One region of the Shewanella sp. SP2S2-4 genome, then DNA from elsewhere that is predicted to be linked to it. Evidence: predicted binding sites of a transcription regulator. Region 1 holds the regulator's gene; the other holds the start of a gene.
What was found. Region 1 encodes LexA, which represses DNA repair genes until DNA is damaged. Its sites were predicted from a motif close to TACTGTATNNNNATACAGTA; they were not measured.

Region 1 (8,147 bases):
TGGTAATGCGATCCACGGCCTTAGTGCTGATCAATACGATACTAGCCAACACTATGGCAAACACCAGCCCAGCAACACTTTGCGGTAACTCAATTCCCATGCCCTGCAAGCTGTGATTCACAATCGAGCCACCACCGCTGATATAGGCATAAGTCAAAATATACAGCACGAACGCGATAGAAACGCCGTTCACTATCCGCCAAAACTGCCCTAAGGTTTGCTTGCTTAAAGTATCGAAGCTAGCACCCGGTTCGAAATGCAAATTGGTTTCGAGCAGCAATAAGCCCGACATCAACATGCAAAACCAAATGCCCAATAACATTAAAATCGAATAGCCAAACCACATACCGGCACCGACCACGGGCAGAGAAAACATCCCTGCACCTACGGTCGTGCCGGCAATAATCATGGCGCCGCCGAGCAAGGACTTACCTGCGGGCTTATGCTTAGCCGCATTCATATGATTTGCCATTAAACTGTATGCTCCGCGGTGACACTCGCCACTATCGTTTGTTTCACTGACGGACGTAATAAGCTATTGGCTTGATCTCGTATGCGATTGATATTGGACTTATCTTGGTTATCCGCTAGATAGCCCAATTCTTTGAGCTTAACGCTCAAGGTGCCGTAAAGTTTCTTATCGTAGAACTCAGGCGCGGTAATGCCATGCAAAGCGCCTAAACGCTGGGCGAGTAGATGACTCTCAGACTCAAGTTCTGAGCGCTCCATCTTAGGTCTGTTCGCTAACAGATTGAAAATAATGGCATAGCGTTGCAGAGTCTCGCTCACTGAACTGGCTAACAATAATAGTTGGCTAGTGTGTTCAGGCACGACAGTTAAGGTATCAGTCTCGACTACTAACCCTTGTTCAATGAAGAAATCCAGCACTTGATTGACATAGGCAGGTACATCTTTAATGCCCATAAAGAGTTCGGCTTTCAGCAGTGGATAAAAATCGGCAACGATTGACACCACTTGCTGACGCGGGATCTGCTCATTATGCGTTAAGCAGCTCGCAATTAATGACGGCACAATAAATAAGTGAATGATATTGTTACGATAGTAAGTCATAGACACTGCCTGACTCGCTTCGATAGACACGATTTCACCTAAAGGATCGGCACAAACAACAAACTTATTCAGCTCTAAACCTTGCTGCACTAAATGCTTACCATCACCTTCGGCAACCGAAGTATAAGTAGTGTAAGGCACTTTTTTGAGTAGGGTCAGATACAGATCAAGCTGACGCTCCAGCAGACTGCGCTCTAAGGCATTTTGATCTGTGGCCAGCAACACTAAACTCGTCAAGGTCACCGAACTCGCCGCTGCAGCATCGTTAATATTTGTCATCACTCGATTCGCCAGCACGTTTACCGCTGGCGTTAACCAGCTTGGTTTTTGCTCAGGATCATCGGCCAACTCAGTACGCCAGTTTGGCGCGCGCTCATTTAAGAAGTTTTGCAGAGTAATCGGCTCGCCAAAGTTCACATACCCTTGGCCGAAATTACCAAGTTTGCGAATCGCACCAAACACCTGCCACACAGATTCTTTTTTCTTTTTCTTACCACTTAACTCTTTATGGTACGTCGCCACTTCCATCACATGGTCATAGCCTAAATACACAGGCACCAATGTTACCGGACGCTCGATACCGCGCAGCACGCTGTTCATCGTCATAGCAATCATGCCGGTTTTTGGCGCCAATAGACGACCGGTACGTGAGCGGCCGCCTTCGGAGAAGTATTCCACCGAATAACCTTTAGCAAACAGTTGGTCTAAATACTCACGGAATACTGCGGTATACAGCTTGTTGCCATTAAAACTACGGCGGATAAAGAAGGCACCACCGCGACGAAACATAGGTCCCGCGGGCCAGAAGTTGAGGTTAATACCAGCAGCAATGTGCGGCGGAACCATGCCTTGATAATACAAAATATACGATAACAGCAGGTAATCCATGTGGCTGCGATGGCAAGGTACATAAACGATCTCGTGACCATCATGGTGCAGCTGGCGAACTTGCTCGGCGCCTTTAATGTTGATCCCGCTGTAAAGCTTGTTCCACAACCAAGTTAAGAAACGCTCGGCAATACGCACTAAGCTATCTGAGTAATCGGCAGCAATTTCATCGAGATACTCAATAGCCGTCTCGCGCGCTTGGGTCTCAGAAATCTTTTTGTTGGCCGCTTCTTCTTGAATCGCTTTACGCAAGGACTCGGATTTGAGCAGCGAATGAAACAGTGCTTGGCGATTTGGCAGCACAGGCCCTGTCATCACCTTACGTTGACGGCGGAAATGCACCCGCGCGACCCGCGCTAATTTATGGGCAATCCCCATGTCAGTGCCGTGTTCGTCGGCCATGTATCGCAGAGATACCGCATTTGAAAACTGTACGAAGTTATGTCGACCTAAGAATAAAATCATCAAGCATTTGCGCAGCCAAGTCGGGTTTTCCCGCTCAAACACAGCCGCCTTCATAGTGTCGTCTTCTTTCCCTGGCGTGCGGCCCCAATACAGGCTCACGGGCACTAGTTGAATGTCTAATTCAGGGCGTTCCTTATGCACGGCCAACAAACGCATAAAGCATTCGAGGAAAGGCTCGTTACCGGCACGCTCACCAAACAGCGGCTTACGCCCTTGAAGGCAGACAACCCGAGGCGCAATCACACCATTTGCCACTAAAGGCTCATAGGGGCTCGGTAGTCCTAACTTAGCCGTTATTTCACTCAGGGCAGCGATGTCACTCAGCGATTCCGTTTTCATCACATAAGCAAGGGGTCTGGAGGCATCCAGATTCAGATCGGCAAAGGGATCCTGAGGCACAACAATAGTGTGCACTAAGTGTTTTTGGATCCAGCGTAATGATTTCAACCAAAGAGAGTCGTGTTTAGGCATTATTCTTATGCAATTAAGTACGTTTACTAGCCCGGTAGAATACCAGACTATGGGTAATATTCGCTAATTCTCTCCAACATAGCTAAAAAGTGGTTAATACTTGCGCTGCAAATAATACTGTATATACTAACAGTAACTGTATAGAAAAACAGGAAACACCATGAGACCTTTGACGCCACGCCAAGCTGAAATTTTAGAGCTAATTAAACGAAATATTGCCGATACTGGCATGCCACCCACACGGGCAGAAATCGCGACCCGTTTAGGTTTTAAGAGCGCCAATGCGGCTGAAGAGCATCTTAAAGCGTTGGCGAAAAAGGGCTGCATTGAGATCATGCCGGGCACTTCGCGGGGCATTCGCCTACCTGCGGAAGTCGAAGATTTAACTGAAACAGGTTTACCACTTATCGGTCAAGTGGCTGCTGGCGAACCTATTCTTGCCCAAGAACATGTCGAACAGTACTACCAAGTCGACCCGAGCATGTTCCATCCCGCCGCCGATTTCTTACTGCGGGTTAAAGGCGACAGCATGAAGAATATCGGCATTCTCGAAGGAGATTTGCTGGCAGTTCATAAAGTACAACAAGCTAGAAATGGTCAAGTGGTTGTCGCGAGAGTCGACGACGATGTCACTGTTAAACGTTTCGAAAAAAAAGGTAATGTAGTCTATCTACACGCCGAAAATGAAGACTATTCCCCGATTAAAGTGGATTTAGGCTATCAAAGTTTAACAATTGAAGGACTCGCCGTCGGTGTGATCCGTAATGGAGATTGGCTATGAACAAACTACTTGGCAATGCACCCCGCCACCCAGGCTTGTGGCTCGATGAAGTCCGTGATGCCGACTATGACTGGCACCATGCACCTATCGCCTGCATGCCAACGAAGACTCAAGGTCGCCAAGAATTAATCCATCTAAGCGCGCAACTCGCCCAGTTAAGCCAACAGGGCCGTTGGTTAGTGCTCATCAACCCGCCGAGTATTGGCTACAAACAAATGCTCGCCAATGCAGGCGTGCGTATGGACAGAGTCTTGCTGGTGCACGCTAAAGATGAAGTCGAAACCCTGTGGGCGATGGAAAAAGCCTTAACAAGTGGTACGTCCAGTGCAGTTATTACTTGGACCCAATCACTGGATGCACGCGATAATCGTCGCCTGCAAATCGTGGCTAAAAGTGCTCGCGCCATGGGCATAGTGCTTGAAGACGTAAACAGTCACTTACATGGCGACGTACGCATTGAGCAAGGCAATCTCTTCGGCCAACAATCTTTTTTTAGCGCTGTACATTAAATATTCATTTATTTTTTTACCTTGAAAGCCGCCTCGCCTATGAATGTGAGGCTTTTTTTTGGCAATTTTTCAGACAATTAGATAAATAAGTGATCTTGATCAATATTTAAACAGCAAGTATGGTTGATTTAGTCGGCGATGATATATCGCCGCCCGTGGCAAATAAATCGAGCCGTAATCGAGTTCAAAATGCCACTAAAAATAGAGAACAGATTTATTTCAGTCGTATGTGCCAGCGTGGCTAATACCAGCAGTAACAATACTTAATTAAAAGTAACAGCCGCCAACGCACGTTGAAGTCAAAAACGCTTTTTTGGGAACTGAAGAGTTTGCATAGAGTTGAGACTTACTGTGTTGCTCTTCTTTGTAGTTGCTATTCGCAATTGGCAGAGGAGAAGTCTTGTGAAGCAATTGTTGTATTGTTTACTCGTGGTGTTATTCGCACCACCGTTGGCCGCCGCGGACATGCGGTTCAACATGACCCCTGGCGTAACCGAGATCAGTGGCAAGGTTTATCACTTGCACATGACCATCTTGTATATCTGCTGCGCCATTGGCCTTGTGGTCTTTGGCGTGATGATTTACGCCATGATCAATCACAGAAAATCCAAAGGCGCTGTCGCGTCGCACTTTCACGAAAGCACTAAAGTTGAAATCGCTTGGACGATTCTGCCATTTATCATTTTGATCTTAATGGCGATTCCAGCGACAAAAACCTTAATTGCGATGGAAGATCCCAGCAATGCCGATCTCACAGTTAAAGTCACAGGTTCCCAATGGAAATGGCACTACAGCTATTTCGATCAGGACATTGATTTTTACAGCATACTCGCAACCCCTAGAGCACAAATCGACGGTACCGAAACCAAAGGGGAAAATTACCTTTTGGAGGTCGATAAGCCGCTCGTGCTACCGATAAATCGCAAAATCCGCTTTTTAATGACCTCAGAAGACGTCATTCATTCATGGTGGGTACCTGCTTTTGCCGTGAAGAAAGATGCTAATCCTGGGTTTATCAATGAGGCCTGGACTCGCATAGACAAACCCGGCATTTACCGTGGTCAATGCGCCGAGCTTTGCGGTAAAGACCATGGTTTTATGCCCATTGTAGTGCAAGCCCTACCCGAAGCCGAGTTTGAAGCTTGGGTAGCGGAGCAAAAACAAGCCGCAGGTGCTGCGGCCACCGCAGCTCAAGCCGCATTAGCACAGACCCTCAGTAAAGAAGAGCTTATGACCCAAGGTGAGCAAGTGTACCTCGGTCACTGCGCAGCCTGCCACCAGCCTAATGGCGAGGGGTTACAAGGCGTATTCCCACACCTCAAAGGCAGTCCGATAGCAACGGGACCGCTCAGCGGCCACCTTGAAATCGTGATTAACGGTAAAGCGGGTACCGCCATGCAAGCCTTTGGTAAGCAATTGACGGCACAAGAAATGGCCGCTGTGATTACCTATGAGCGTAATGCGTGGGGTAATAATACTGGCGATGCTGTGCAGGCCAAAGATGTTAATGAGCATATGAACGGCAGTACTGGCACACAGGCACCTGCTACCGCACCAGTCAACACGACCCCAACACCCGCACCTACAACTGAGCCCGCAGCCGTTGTCGACTCCGCAACCATAGTCGATCCGGCGAGCCTCCCCACTCTCACCCATGAGGCACTGATGGCCGAAGGTGAAACTGTCTACACCACCACTTGTGCGGCCTGCCATCAGTTGACGGGAACTGGCATACCACCCGCCTTCCCCGCCCTCGCTGGCAGTGCTATCGCCACTGGGCCCGTCGCCAATCATCTCGATATTGTGATGCACGGCAAAACAGGCACGGCTATGCAAGCATTTGGCAAACAACTCAGCCCACAGCAACTCGCAGCAGTCATTACCTATGAGCGCAATGCTTGGGGCAACAATACCGGCGATACAGTGCAACCTGCTGATATCGCAAGCCATGGACAGTAGGGGATTATGATGAGCACAACGACTCAAGATCAAACCGCAGCCCATGATGACCATCATCATGGTGCGCCAAAGGGCATCATGCGCTGGGTGCTAACCACCAACCATAAAGACATTGGTACTTTGTATTTATGGTTCAGCTTCATTATGTTTTTAACCGGTGGCGCTATGGCCATGGTGATCCGCGCTGAACTGTTTCAGCCCGGATTACAATTGGTCGAGCCCAACTTCTTTAACCAAATGACCACAGTCCATGGGCTGATCATGGTATTCGGCGCGGTAATGCCCGCCTTTACTGGGCTAGCAAACTGGCTGATCCCTATGATGATTGGTGCGCCCGATATGGCGCTGCCACGGATGAATAACTGGAGTTTTTGGATCTTACCCTTCGCCTTTACCATCCTACTCAGTTCGCTGTTTATGGAAGGCGGCGGACCTAACTTTGGTTGGACCTTCTACGCGCCACTGTCTACCACTTATAGTCCTGACAGCACGGCACTCTTCGTGTTCTCTATTCATATCATGGGGATAAGTTCGATCATGGGCGCAATCAACGTGATTGTAACCATAGTGAATTTACGTGCGCCCGGCATGACATGGATGAAGTTGCCGCTGTTTGTGTGGACTTGGCTTATCACTGCATTCCTGCTGATCGCTGTGATGCCCGTACTTGCGGGCGCTGTAACTATGGTGCTGACCGATAAGTTTTTCGGCACTAGCTTCTTCGACGCCGCGGGGGGTGGCGATCCTGTGATGTTCCAGCATATCTTCTGGTTCTTCGGCCACCCCGAAGTTTACATCATGATCTTGCCGTCCTTTGGTATCATCTCAGCCATAGTGCCCGCCTTCAGTCGCAAACCCTTATTTGGCTATGCATCAATGGTTTATGCAACTGCGAGTATTGCAATTCTGTCGTTCCTCGTGTGGGCACATCATATGTTCACTACAGGTATGCCAGTGTTTGCCGAGCTGTTTTTCATGTATTGCACTATGTTGATTGCGGTGCCAACGGGGGTGAAAGTATTTAACTGGGTGGCGACTATGTGGCGCGGCTCGCTCAGCTTCGAAACCCCTATGTTGTTCGCCGTGGCCTTTATCATACTCTTCACCATTGGCGGTTTTTCGGGGTTAATGCTCGCCATTACGCCCGCCGACTTCCAATACCACGACACCTATTTTGTGGTGGCGCATTTCCATTATGTGCTCGTAACTGGGGCGATTTTCTCCATCATGGCGGCGGCCTATTACTGGCTACCTAAGTGGACGGGGCATATGTACAACGAGCGACTGGGGCAATGGCACTTCTGGTGTTCGGTGATTTCGGTCAACGTACTGTTTTTCCCAATGCATTTCCTTGGGCTGGCGGGTATGCCAAGGCGTATTCCCGACTACTCGATTCAATTTGCCGATATTAATCAAATCGTCTCTATTGGTGGGTTTGCCTTCGGTTTATCGCAATTGATTTTCTTAGTACTAGTGATCAAGTGCATCCGTGGCGGCGAAAAAGCCCCCGCTAAACCTTGGGAAGGCAGTGAGGGTTTAGAGTGGACATTGCCAAGCCCAGCACCCTACCACTCCTTCACGACACCACCCGAGGTGAAATGAAATGACCAAACATAGCCAGCCAGAAAAACCTAAGTCAAATCGTAAACTCATCAGCCTATTAGTCATGGGTTGTATCGGTATGTTTGGCTTTGGGTTTGCGCTGGTGCCGCTATACGATGTGCTGTGTGAGAAGCTAGGGATTAACGGTAAAACCTCCAATACTGCCAGTAGTTATCAAGCGATAACCGTCGATACTAGCCGTATTGTCACCGTGGAATTTATCTCCCAAGTACAAACAGGTATGCCGTGGAAATTTGAGCCGCAAACCAAGCGGCTCGAAGTCCACCCCGGCGAGCTGATACACACAGCATTTTTGGCACGCAATGTGTCAGACAGAGCCACGGTTGGTCAGGCGATACCTTCAATATCACCCGGCCAAGGCGCTGCCTATTTTAATAAAA
Region 2 (8,147 bases), on a different contig from region 1:
ACAACATCCGGTTATCATCGCAAAGCCCACAAAAACGTGGCGTTTACAGCACAAAAGCACTGGGCAAGATTTCGAGTTTGAGCCGAGGGGAAACATCAAACTAGCCGTCGATGATATGGCGATCGCCAGTCAGGCTGTAGTGGCGGGACTCGGTATTGGACTATTGCCCATCAGCATGGCGAGTGAACAGATACAAAGCGGCAAGCTCGTTCAAATACTGCCAGAATGGCAAGGTATTCCGCGCACCGCCTACTTGATGTATCGCGATCGGGACAACTTACCCTTTCGGGTCAGACTGTTAATTGATTTTATGTTGGCAAATCCACCCGAGGCTTATTGAGCCATTCAGGGATGAGTCTGCGGCGTATCGACTCAGTAAACGCCTAGAGCGCTAAATCAAGCTGAGTCTGGGCATTTGGGATTTCGGGCACTGCGAGGATAGAATCGGCGAGTCCTACCGAAATACCTAATAGGCGAATGCCGCGGCCCTCTTGCCTTGCCATCGCCTGTGCGAGTAGATCATAAAACATCACAATCGAGACTTCATCGCTACGATGCTCGATAGTGGTTTGCTTGAAATCATTAAACTTGAGCTTGACCACTTGCTTGTGAATTTTGCGCTCTTTAGCGCTGCGGCTCAAACGTAGGGCTAATTCTTGGATCAATCCCGGCATCACTTGTTGGCACTGCTCTAGACTATAAATATCCTTCGCCAGCGTGGTTTCAACACCCACTGATTTACGCTCCCTATCGGCGGAAATGCCCCGCTCATCGATGCCTTGGGAACGCTCAATCAAGACGCCACCAAACTTGCCGAATCGCGCCAATAACTCAGGTTTAGAATAGGCTTGCACATCACCACAGGTATTGAGCCCGAGCGAGGAGAGCTTTTCGGCGGTGACTTTGCCGACACCGGGAATTTTACGCAGCGATAAGGTTTTAACAAAATCAGGAAGTGTCTCTGGAGTAATCACATATTGGCCGTTTGGCTTATTCAAATCCGAGGCAACCTTAGCCAAAAACTTCACCGGTGCTATGCCTGCCGAAGCGGTTAACCCAGTTTCGGCTAAGATATCGCTGCGAATGGCCTGCGCAATCAAGGTCGCCGAGCCCTTATATTGTTGGCACTCACTCACGTCTAAATAGGCTTCATCTAAAGAAAGCGGCTCAATCAATTGGGTATAGCGGGAGAAAATTTCACGAATTTGCAGCGACACATCTTTATAAACCTGCATCCGCCCAGGAACCAAAATGAGATTGGGACATAACTTAAAGGCATAGGCGGTCGCCATTGCTGAACGTACACCGAATTTACGTGCCTCGTAGCTGCAAGTGCTAATAACACCTCGACGATCGCTGCTGCCGCCCACAGCTAAAGGCTTGCCACGGTATTCGGGAAAGTCGCGCATTTCCACTGCCGCAAAATAGCAGTCCATATCGATGTGAATAATTTTTCGCACGTTGAATTCCTCCAACGCCAAAATACTGTATATAAAAACAGTAATCAAGTGTTCATCATCAATTTAGCGGGGATCGGGCGGGAAACCTAAAATTAAAAGGAGCCTAAGCTCCTTTTGTGAGTGCACTATGAGTGATGCCGTGATTGAGCTGATGGTCAGTGAGCAAATAGTTCACTGACCAACTTAGGCTTAAATCTTAAATTGGCCGATATTGCGTGTGAGCGCGCGGGTCATATCCTCAAACCCTTGCAAGCTTTGCGACAAGTCCTGACTCGAAAGCAAAGACTGATCCGACAACCCCCGCACATTATCGACATTGAGCGCCACTTCCTCGGCCGCCACGGCTTGCTGATCGATTGCTACGGTTATTTCAACCGTTTGCTGTTGGATTGACATAATCGCCGTCGCAATATCATTCAGTGCCGCTTCGACCTGAGTCGTTAGCTCTTGCCCCGCTTTCGCTTGCTCAACGCCCGATTCCATCACTTGCTCAGCCTGCAATGCACTCTGTTGCAAGGTTTGAATAATACCTTGAATGTTGGCGGTAGAATCTTGGGTACGGGATGCCAACGTGCGCACTTCGTCAGCCACGACAGCAAAACCGCGGCCTTGCTCACCCGCACGCGCCGCTTCAATCGCCGCATTCAATGCCAATAGATTGGTTTGCTCGGCAATATTACGGATCACACTCAAGACTTCACCGATTTGCTCTGAACTATTGCGTAAGTGTTTAATCACTTTCGCCGCGGCAATCACTTGCTCTGACAGCGCCTTCATCCCTTCGGTCGCACGGGAAACAATCTGTGTACCGTCGTGGGCTTGAGTTTGCGCCTTCTGGGCAAAATCATTGGCACGCTGGGCACTGACAGCCATTTCTTGACTCGTTTGCGCCATTTGCGTCGCGGCGGTGGCAACCGAATCTATCTGCTGCTTTTGCGATGAGACCGACGACACGGCTAAATCACAGATTTGCCGCGCATCAACAACGCCCGTGCCCACCTCTTGGGTTAAGCTGCGCGTATCCAACAACATGTGCTGCACTTTCTCGGCAAAGCGGTTAAAGGCATCGCCAAGTTTGCCTAACTCGTCTTCTCGATCCATTAGAATACGTTTTGATAAATCACTGTCACCTTCGGCGATATCTTCCATCGCATCCAATAACTTAGCTAATTGGCGTCTAAAGGGCAGCAACATCAACCATACTGTCACGCCCATTAGCAGCATGATACCTATGGCGACCATACTGGCATTCCAGAACGCGGCGGTTACTGGCGCTTCAATCACTTCGTGAGGCAACATAAAGGCTAAGTGCCACTTTTGTTTGGGATAATCGCCGCCCACAGTCACAAAGCTCACCCGCTGGGGAACGCCATTAAATGTAACATTAGCAAACCCTTGCGCTTCCCTTTGCATCTGTTGTCGTAATGCAGAAAATCCTGATGTGTCCTTAAACTGAGTATCCACTTGATTCGCCAAGGAGCCCGGCGGGAAACGCTCGGAAAAACCAGGGAAATACACTAGCTTGCCTTCGTCTGTCATTAAGAAAGCTTGGCCAAAATCACGGTATTTAATCGGTGCCAGCAGGGATTTACCAATGGTATCAATCAAGATATCCATGCCGCCAATGCCAATCAGCTCACCATTAGCCGCATAAACGGGGGTTTTAACCGTAGCAGAAATTGAACCATCGTTCGCATCGACCGCTGGATCGCCAACAAAGAGCCCGGCTTGATCGATCGCTTCCTGCCACCAAGGTCGTTTGTTGGTGTAGTAATCTGGATCGCCATCAAAACGGCCATTAAGGTCAAAGTACTCGAAGGTATTGGCCGAGCCAAAAAACACCGATTTAACATCACTATCGCGATCAGAGAAAGACTTAAAGTAACCAATAATGTCTTGGTACTGGCGATCAGCCGCGAGGTGACTGCCACGGGCGTGATACTGAGTAAACCACTTCACTAAACCCGGCTCGGCAAACACTGAATGGATCACTTGGCCCTTAGCAATAAAGTAACCGCTAATCTCATTGGCTTTTAAGGCAACTAACGCCGAAATATCCGCATCGACTTGCTTTCGCGTGTTATCACTTTCTTTCGTCACCAACAAAGCGGCGACTAAGGTAAGCAGTACAGCAAGCGCACCAACGATAGTCACCACTAACTGCAAACTTAGAGAACGTTTCATATATCCCATCAATCTTCCCGTCTGGCTGACCAACAACTTAACAATATGGCTCGCAAAAATAGTTTTACACGGTAACAATTTTTACCTGTTAACAACAGATGAAATCGCCATAAAAAACGTAAATAAGTATTTGTAAAGAAAGGATATTGAACGTATAACAGGATTCGCTAAATTTAAGGCGGATTGCAGAGGATGAGTTTGTAGAGGCAAAGTTTTACAGTCAGATAGACTATATAGGGATTCAAAAAATAGGAAGCGGTAGAAATAAGATCAGCGAGTTAGCCTCGCTGATCTTGATTTAGCGATTACATCTTAGTTTGCAGGTAGTTTTGCAGCCCGACACGGCCGATAAGTCCGAGTTGTTTTTCGAGCCAATACATGTGGTCCGACTCAGTATCGTCGAGTAACACTTCGAGGATTTCGCGGGTCTGGTAATCTTGCTTCTGCTCACACAGGGCAATCACTTGACGCAAATCGTCCGCTACCTTGTACTCGTAGGCGAGATCATTACGCAGCATCTCTTCCACATCTTTACCTATGTTCAACGCCTCACGGGCGGCAACATTAGGCGTTCCTTCGAGGAATAAAATACGCTGTACTAATTTGGCCGCATGGGCTTTTTCATCATCGGACTCATGGGCGATGCGCTCATAGAGTTCATTCAAGCCCCAATCTTCGTACATATGGGCATGGACAAAATATTGATCCATTGCCGAGAGTTCTCCCGTTAGGAGTCGATTTAACGCATCGATGACGTCTTTATCGCCTTTCATATCCCGCTCCTATTGGTCGCTAATTTGCGATTGTAGATAATTTTGAATCCCGGTTAGCGTAATGAGCTCTTGCTGCGACTCAAGCCAATCTAAGTGTTCTTCCTCGTCTTCAAGGATGTCTTCCAGCAGATCGCGGCTCACATAGTCTTGCTCGGCTTCACACAGGTTAATGGCATCACGCAGCAATGTCAGTTGCTCTTGCACCATGGCCAGATCGCAGTCGAGCATTTCTTGGCTATGTTCACCAATGCGAAGTTTCTCGAGTTGCTGCAAATTTGGCAGACCTTCCAAAAACAGCACGCGCTCGATGAGCTTATCGGCGTGCTTCATATCTTGGATAGATTTTTTATATTCGACGTGATTGAGTTTCTCTAAGCCCCAATGTTTAAACATGCGGGCATGGAGGAAATATTGATTGATGGCGGTCAACTCACAGGTAAGCACCCGATTCAGTTGCCCAACCACTTTAGGATGACCTTTCATAAGTTACTATCCTTGGTAAGCGTGAAAAAGATTGATCTAAATCAAGCTTCTAGCCTAGTACAATTTACCCATCAACTCAAATTATCTTTATATTTCACAAACTTAATGATGAAAAGCATTCTCATTCCTGCTTAGATTAACGCGCTATCTCCCTCATAACCCAAGGATAAATTTAATTGGATGGTATAGCTTGATAAGTTTCATGCAAAAAAATAGCCTCCAGATAGGAGGCTATTGTCGAAACTGGCGATTGAGAGAATATTAAATAATACGGTCTTTGGTTAACTTCTCACGGCGCGCTTCTTCAGCGGCCATACGACGTTTACGTTTGTCACAAGGGTCATCACAATCACACGCTTTTTCAATCCCTAGAACACCTAAACCGCCACAGCTTCCCTCGACGGCTTTGCGCTTGATGAGATAACCTATCGACATCAGCAAAAAGAACAGTAATAAAACTACAAATGCCGCGATAAAAGTGCTCATGTTAACTCCAACTACTTAAGGAAAGGCTTGAAGGCGTCACTGTAATAGACTTTAAATCCTTCGCCTTGCTTTTCAATTAGCATTATCGCCAAGTGTTCCTTCTTGGCAAGCTCCAATGATGCTTCTGTACCTAAAACCATCATAGCCGTCGCAAAACCATCGGCAGTCATGCAATTCTGATGCAATACGGTCACAGATGCTAGCTTATGATTGATTGGCAAACCGGTACGTGGATCAATTATATGGGTAAAACGTTGGCCGTCTTCCTCATAATAATTACGATAATCGCCCGAGGTCGCCATCGCCATAGTCCCTGGTGATATAACCTGCTGTACGGCTTCTGAGCCATCATCGGTCGGTTGCTCTATGGCAACGCGCCAAGAGCTACCATCGCCTTTAGCACCTTTAATGCTCAGCTCACCGCCAATTTCAACTAAATACCCAGTCGCGTGGTATTTATCGAGAATGGAAGCCACTTTATCAACCCCAAACCCTTTGGCGATTGATGACAGGTCTACGTACAAATGCGCGTTATGCTTACTTAAACGATGACCTTCTATCGAAAGCTCACTAATACCGGTTTTGGCTTTCGCCGCATCGATATCGGCCTGAGTCGGAACCTTAGTTGGGCGCTTATCAGGACCAAATCCCCACAGGTTAACTAAAGGACCTAAGGTAATATCAAGTGCCTTATCCGTCACTTGATATAAGCGTATTCCCTCTTGCACCACTTTGATGGTATCCGCTGAAACTTCAACGCTTTGCTCCAATGGCAATTGGTTGAAACGGGATAATTCTGAATTTGGGCGATACGTCGACATCTGGTCATTGACTAGCTCAAGGGCTAAATCAATTTCCGCTTGAAGTAATTGCGCCGTCGGCATCTGCTCATTCGGCACGACTTTAATGTGATAAGTCGTCCCCATAGTGCTGCCCGCTAATGAAATGACCTCGTTCTGCTTCGAGCAGGCTGAAACAAAAAAGGCCAGCCCTACGAGGACTAGCCAGTTAAATGAATGCTTTAAAACTGAGGTATTGCTCTTTAAGGTCTGAAACATAGTGACCTACTACTCTTATTTGGGCCCTTAAATGCAAAAGTTGCAGATGAGAGATTATCCTCAACATCTGCAACTTTTCTATCTAGGACTAATGAACATTAGCCGCCGAAGTCATCCAACAAGATGTTTTCGTCTTCGACACCAAGATTTTTCAACATACCAATTACGGCAGCGTTCATCATTGGAGGTCCACACATGTAGAACTCACAATCTTCTGGTGCATCATGGTTTTTCAGATAGTTTTCATACAATACGTTATGAATAAAACCTGTGTAACCATCCCAGTTATCCTCTGGTTGAGGATCTGAAAGGGCCACATGCCATACGAAGTTGTCATTCTCAGCCGCAAGGCCGTCGAAATCTTCTACGTAGAACATTTCACGTTTAGAACGTGCACCGTACCAGAAGCTCATCTTACGTTTAGAGTGAAGACGCTTCAGTTGGTCGAAGATGTGCGAACGCATTGGCGCCATACCCGCACCACCGCCGATAAACACCATTTCTGCATCGGTATCTTTCGCGAAGAATTCACCGAATGGGCCAGAAATTGTCACTTTATCGCCAGCTTTTAAGCTCCAAATGTAAGATGACATCTTACCGCAAGGCAGAGTCAGGTTACGTGGTGGAGGCGTAGCAATACGCACGTTCAGCATAATAATACCGAACTCTTCTGGGTAGTTAGCCATTGAGTATGCACGAATCGTTTCTTCATCAACCTTAGATTCAAGATTGAAGAAACCGAAGTGTTCCCAGTCGCCACGGTATTGTGCAGGTACGTCGAAATCTGCATATTTAACATGGTGAGCAGGTGCTTCGATTTGAATATAACCGCCAGCACGGAAGGGTACAGATTCGCCATCAGGAATTTGCAGCTTCAGTTCTTTAATGAAAGTGGCTTTGTTATCGTTAGAGATAACTTCACATTCCCATTTTTTGATACCGAAGATTTCTTCGTCAAGCTCGATTTCCATATCGTTCTTAACGTTAACCTGACAAGAAAGACGACAGCCTTTACGGGCATCACCTTTGCTAATGTGGTCAAGTTCTGTAGGCAGAATATCACCGCCGCCAGACTTAATCACCACGCGACATTGGCCACATGAGCCACCGCCACCACACGCACTCGATACGAAGATACCGCTGTTAGCCAAAACGCCTAACAACTTACCGCCAGCACCGGTTGTAATTGCTTTTTCAGGATCGTCATTAATGCCGATCGTGATGTCACCGCTAGCCACTAACTTAGACTTAGCGAATAAAATCACTAATACCAAGATGAGGACGATAGCAGTAAACATACTCACACCGAGGTAAACCTCGAGCGGAGTAGATTTAAAAATACCAAGAATATCCATTAACTTATCCTTAGAAGGTCCAATTCAAGAAGCCGTTATGTGTCTCTTACAGAGACACACCAGAAAACGACATGAAACCTAAGGCCATCAAACCAGCGGTGATAAAGGTAATCCCTAAACCACGTAGGCCGTTAGGCACGTCGGCATACTTCAGCTTCTCACGGATACCGGCCATCAATACGATAGCTAATGCCCAACCCACTCCTGAGCCGAAACCAAACACCACACTCTCGCCTAACTTGTAGTCACGCTCAACCATGAATGATACCGCACCGAAAATCGCGCAGTTCACTGTGATCAAAGGTAAGAAAATACCTAATGCGTTGTACAAAGGTGGAAAGTACTTGT

Region 2: dinB (DNA polymerase IV) is a predicted target of LexA. The motif match lies at 1,484-1,503, and genes of this name have one in related genera.

What each region holds. Positions count from the first base shown of each region.
Region 1 is NZ_JAUOER010000007.1:59,089-67,235, reverse strand. It holds gene mtr (tryptophan permease) at 1-472, opposite strand, end outside; gene plsB (glycerol-3-phosphate 1-O-acyltransferase PlsB) at 472-2,895, opposite strand; gene lexA (transcriptional repressor LexA) at 3,056-3,676, shown strand; gene Q4Q54_RS07715 (cell division inhibitor SulA) at 3,673-4,185, shown strand; gene coxB (cytochrome c oxidase subunit II) at 4,588-6,144, shown strand; gene ctaD (cytochrome c oxidase subunit I) at 6,154-7,746, shown strand; gene Q4Q54_RS07700 (cytochrome c oxidase assembly protein) at 7,748-8,147, shown strand, end outside.
Region 2 is NZ_JAUOER010000001.1:72,173-80,319, forward strand. It holds gene Q4Q54_RS00390 (LysR family transcriptional regulator) at 1-340, shown strand, start outside; gene dinB (DNA polymerase IV) at 384-1,460, opposite strand; gene Q4Q54_RS00400 (methyl-accepting chemotaxis protein) at 1,650-3,653, opposite strand; gene bfr (bacterioferritin) at 3,950-4,417, opposite strand; gene bfr (bacterioferritin) at 4,427-4,900, opposite strand; gene nqrM ((Na+)-NQR maturation NqrM) at 5,162-5,386, opposite strand; gene Q4Q54_RS00420 (FAD:protein FMN transferase) at 5,398-6,444, opposite strand; gene nqrF (NADH:ubiquinone reductase (Na(+)-transporting) subunit F) at 6,543-7,799, opposite strand; gene nqrE (NADH:ubiquinone reductase (Na(+)-transporting) subunit E) at 7,846-8,147, opposite strand, start outside.